2 regions of the Aurantimonas sp. A2-1-M11 genome follow, and region 2 is predicted to be linked to the other one. Evidence: predicted binding sites of a transcription regulator. Region 2 holds the regulator's gene; the other holds the start of a gene.

Region 1 (2,200 bases), on a different contig from region 2:
GGCAGCCATGAAGTAGCGCGCCGTCAACCCGCGTTCGCGCAGCACCGCAGCCACGGTCTGCGTCGCCGATTCGGAGGCCGCCAGTTCTTCGCCATGGATGCCGTCCGTGATCAGCAGTGCGTCGGGGCCGAAATCGTTGGCGCCCTTCACGTCGGTCATCAGGCCGTCGCCGATCGCCAGCACCCGCGAGGGCGACGCGATGTCGACGATGCGCGAGGCGACGTCATAGATCGGGCGGTGCGGCTTGCCGGCGAGGCGCACGGTCCCGCCGATCGCCTCGTAGTCGCGCGCCAGGGCGCCGGAGCACGGGATCAGGCGCTCGCCGCGATGCACGACGATGTCCGGATTGGCGCAGATCATCGGCAGCCCGAGCGCCTGCAGGCGCGCCAGCAGGCCGGCATAATCCTCGGGCGTCTCGACCTCGTCATTGTTGAGGCCGGTGACGATCACCGCGGCGGCATCGGTCTCGCCGACCAGTTCGACATCGATGCCCTCGAACAGGTCGTAGTCGCGTTCCGGCCCGATATGGAAGACCGGCCCCGCGACATCGGCGATCAGCGCGCGTGTCGCGTCGCCCGAGGTGACGATGGCGTCATAGCAGTCGCGCGACAGGTCCATCATGTCGAGCTGCGCCACCACGCCGGCCGCCGGGCGCGGCGAATTGGTCAGGAGCACCACCTTGATCCCGCGCTGGCGCGCCGCGGTGAGCGCCGCCTCTGCCGCCGGATGCTTGACGACGCCATTGTGCACGACACCCCAGACGTCACAGAAGATCGCGTCGTAGGCGCCGCAGACCTCGGCCAGCGAAGCGATCGGCCGGCCGTCCTGCGGACGCCCCCCGGTGCCGGCGGCCCCGCGGCTGGTATCGGAGAGAGAAGTTTCCATGGATGCCCACGCTGCCTTTGATTGACCTGTGGCGATAGAGGCGGCCCGCGGACCGGTCAAGGGATGCGGCTGTCGCAAGCGCCTGTGTGTCCTCGTTTGGCCAGCCTCTGGGCGGACCTGGATGGCCTGCCGCGATTCACGAAACTTGCATGACAGCCATGCGTGACGGCTTGACAGCGAGGCGCCCGGGCCACTATCTCCATCCTCGTTAGCACTCGCCTCGGGTGAGTGCCAGTTGTTCATGCCGGACGCCGCCATCGGCTCCGGCCACATCCGTCAACGAAGGGTTCAACGAACATGGCAGCAGTGAATTTCCGTCCCTTGCACGACCGCGTAGTGGTCCGCCGGGTGGAATCCGAAGCCAAGACGGCCGGCGGAATCATCATCCCGGACACGGCCAAGGAGAAGCCCCAGGAAGGCGAGATCATCGCCGTCGGTTCCGGCGCTCGTGACGAGTCCGGCAAGATCGTGCCCCTCGACGTCAAGGCGGGCGACCGCGTCCTCTTCGGCAAGTGGTCGGGCACCGAGGTCAAGCTGAACGGCGAAGACCTTCTGATCATGAAGGAATCCGACATCATGGGCGTCGTCGCCTGATCAGGCGCCTGCGAAACCCGAATTCCACGAAACTTCGAAACGGCGCAGCCTCTCTGATGGCGCGCCCGGGAGAAATACGAACATGGCAGCTAAAGAAGTAAAATTCGGCCGCGACGCACGTGAACGCATGCTGCGCGGTGTCGACATCCTGGCCGACGCGGTGAAGGTGACCCTCGGCCCCAAGGGCCGTAACGTCGTCATCGACAAGTCCTTCGGCGCGCCGCGCATCACCAAGGACGGCGTCACCGTCGCCAAGGAAATCGAGCTCGAGGACAAGTTCGAGAACATGGGCGCCCAGATGGTGCGCGAAGTGGCCTCGAAGACCAACGACAAGGCCGGTGACGGCACCACGACCGCCACGGTTCTGGCCCAGGCGATCGTTCGCGAGGGTGCCAAGGCTGTTGCCGCCGGCATGAACCCGATGGACGTCAAGCGCGGCATCGACGCGGCCGTCCTGAAGGTCGTCGAGGCGCTCGGCGAAGCCGCCCGCTCCATCGACACCTCCGACGAGGTTGCCCAGGTCGGCACGATTTCGGCCAATGGCGAGCGTGAGATCGGCGAGATGATCGCTTCGGCGATGCAGAAGGTCGGCAACGAGGGTGTCATCACCGTCGAGGAAGCCAAGACCGCCGAGACCGAGCTCGAAGTCGTCGAAGGCATGCAGTTCGACCGCGGCTACCTTTCGCCGTACTTCGTGACCAACCCCGAGAAGATGGTCGCC
Region 2 (2,200 bases):
GTCGATGAGGCCGATCAGGCCGCCCTCGCCGCCGGCCTTGGCCTCGGCCGGCACCGCTTCCAGCGCACGGCGCAGATTGTCCGCGACCGACAGGATCTCGCGGGCAAAACCGGTCACCGCATAGGTGCGCGCGTCCTTGACCTCGCGCTCGGTGCGCCGGCGCAGATTCTCCATGTCGGCGGCCAGCCGCAGCAGGCGATCCTTGACGTCGGCGTTCTCGGCTTCCAGCGCGGCGATGCGTTCGGCGTCAGCCGCCGCCGCGTTGTCGGAATCGGCAAAACCGCTCGCGGGCTCGGCATGGGACCCGCCATTGGCGTTGGCGGCACGCCGGGCTTCCGCCTCGCTCGCCGGATCCGACCGATCGCTGGAGGCGGTGTCAGCCGCCCGGTTGCGGGCTTCGTCCTGTTCGCGCTTGCCGGTATCGCTCATGCGTCATCACCTCGTGTCGGGGCCAATTTCCGCGATCCGTCGGCGGGGTCGCCCACGCGAACCACCGAATGCGGCCGAATGCGGCGGAAAATCGTTGTCGCGCCGCATATCGAATTGACGGGACGGAAAATCAAGCCTCGCGGGCGGCCGCGCCGGAGGTCAGCAGCCGCGAGACGATGCGCGCGGTGTAGTCCACCATGGGCACGATGCGCTTGTAGTTGAGGCGCGTGGGACCGATGACGCCGACCGCGCCGATCACGCTTTCGCCGCCGCCCTGATAGGGCGCGACCACCAGCGAGGAGCCCGACAGCGAGAACAGCTTGTTCTCCGAGCCGATGAAGATCCGCACGCCATTGCCCTTCTCGGCAAGGCCGAGCAGTTCGATGATGCCGCTCTTGGTCTCCAGATCGTCGAACAGCAGGCGCAGACGCTCGAGGTCCTCCGAGGCCGTGACGTTTTCCAGAAGGTTCGCGCGGCCGCGCACGATCAGCCGCGCCGGCTGGTCGGCCGAGGCACCGGACCAGACCGCCAGCCCCTTCTCGACCAGATCGCGCGACAGGAAGTCGAGGGCGGTCGAGGTGTCGTCCTTGAGCTGGGCGATCAGTTCGCTCGCCTCGCCGAGGGTGCGGCCGACGATATGGGCGTTGAGGAAGTTTCCGGCCTCGACGAGCTGCGAGGCGGTCACGCCGGCCGGCAGGTCGAGAATCCGGTTCTCCACGTCGCCATTGGCGCCGACGAGCACGGCCAGCGCCTTGGTCGGCTCCAGCCGGATGAATTCGATATGCTTGAGCCGCAGATCGGTCTTGGAGGTCAGCACGATACCGGCGCCGCGCGACAGGCCCGACAGGAGCTGGCTGGCCTCGGTCAGCAGCGATTCGAACGGGCGTCCATCCCCCGACACGCGAACCTTCTCCTCTATCTCCTCGCGTTCGGATGAGCCGAGATCGCCGACCTCCAGGAAGGCGTCGACGAAGAAGCGCAGGCCCAACTCGGTCGGCATGCGACCGGCGCTGACATGGGGCGAGTAGATCAGGCCCAGCGCTTCCAGATCGCTCATGACGTTGCGGATCGAGGCCGGCGACAGCGCATTGGTCAGGAGCCGCGACAGCATGCGCGAGCCCACTGGCTCGCCGATGTCGAGATAGCTTTCGACGATCAGCCGGAAGATTTCCCGCGAGCGTTCGTCCAGCGGCAGTGCGCCGGATGCCAAATCGCTGATGGGCAAGCGGAACTCAGTCATGGCGTGGCATCGTTTCCCGCATGGAAAGACTATAGGGACTGCACGGGGCGGCGCCAAGCCGTTCCTGCCCGTCAAAACAGCACGGCGCCGCGCCCGCGGGGCTTGCCGCAATGCCCGGCGCGAAAATCTTTGATCCGTCGGGCCATCGCCGATACAAGCCCGGCGCAACCCGAAGCATTTATCCCCTTCTCCAGGACCGATTGTCAGGATCCCATCATGCGGCCATCCAAACGCGCCTTTGACGAATTGCGGCCCGTCAGCCTCGAGCGGAACTATTCGCGTCACGCCGAGGGCTCCTGTCTCGTCAAGTTCGGCGACACCCATGTGCTGTGCACGGCGAGCCTGGAAGAGCGCGTGCCGGGCTGGCTGAAGAATTCCGGCAAGGGCTGGGTAACCGCCGAATACGGCATGCTGCCGCGCGCCACCGGCGACCGCATGCGCCGCGAGGCGGCCTCCGGCAAGCAGTCGGGCCGCACCCAGGAAATCCAGCGCCTCGTCGGCCGCTCCCTGCGCGCCGTGGTCGACCTGCAG

Evidence for each region. Region 2 encodes HrcA, which represses chaperone genes, less so after heat shock. Its sites were predicted from a motif close to GTTAGCACTCNCNNNNNGNGAGTGCTAAC; they were not measured.
Region 1: groES (co-chaperone GroES) is a predicted target of HrcA. The motif match lies at 1,093-1,121, and genes of this name have one in related genera.

What each region holds. Positions count from the first base shown of each region.
Region 1 is NZ_JAZHLI010000014.1:1,537-3,736, reverse strand. Features, by position in the region: gene VQ042_RS08720 (TIGR01459 family HAD-type hydrolase) at 1-885, opposite strand, end outside; gene groES (co-chaperone GroES) at 1,183-1,479, shown strand; gene groL (chaperonin GroEL) at 1,562-2,200, shown strand, end outside.
Region 2 is NZ_JAZHLI010000004.1:156,097-158,296, reverse strand. Features, by position in the region: gene grpE (nucleotide exchange factor GrpE) at 1-429, opposite strand, end outside; gene hrcA (heat-inducible transcriptional repressor HrcA) at 560-1,669, opposite strand; gene rph (ribonuclease PH) at 1,886-2,200, shown strand, end outside.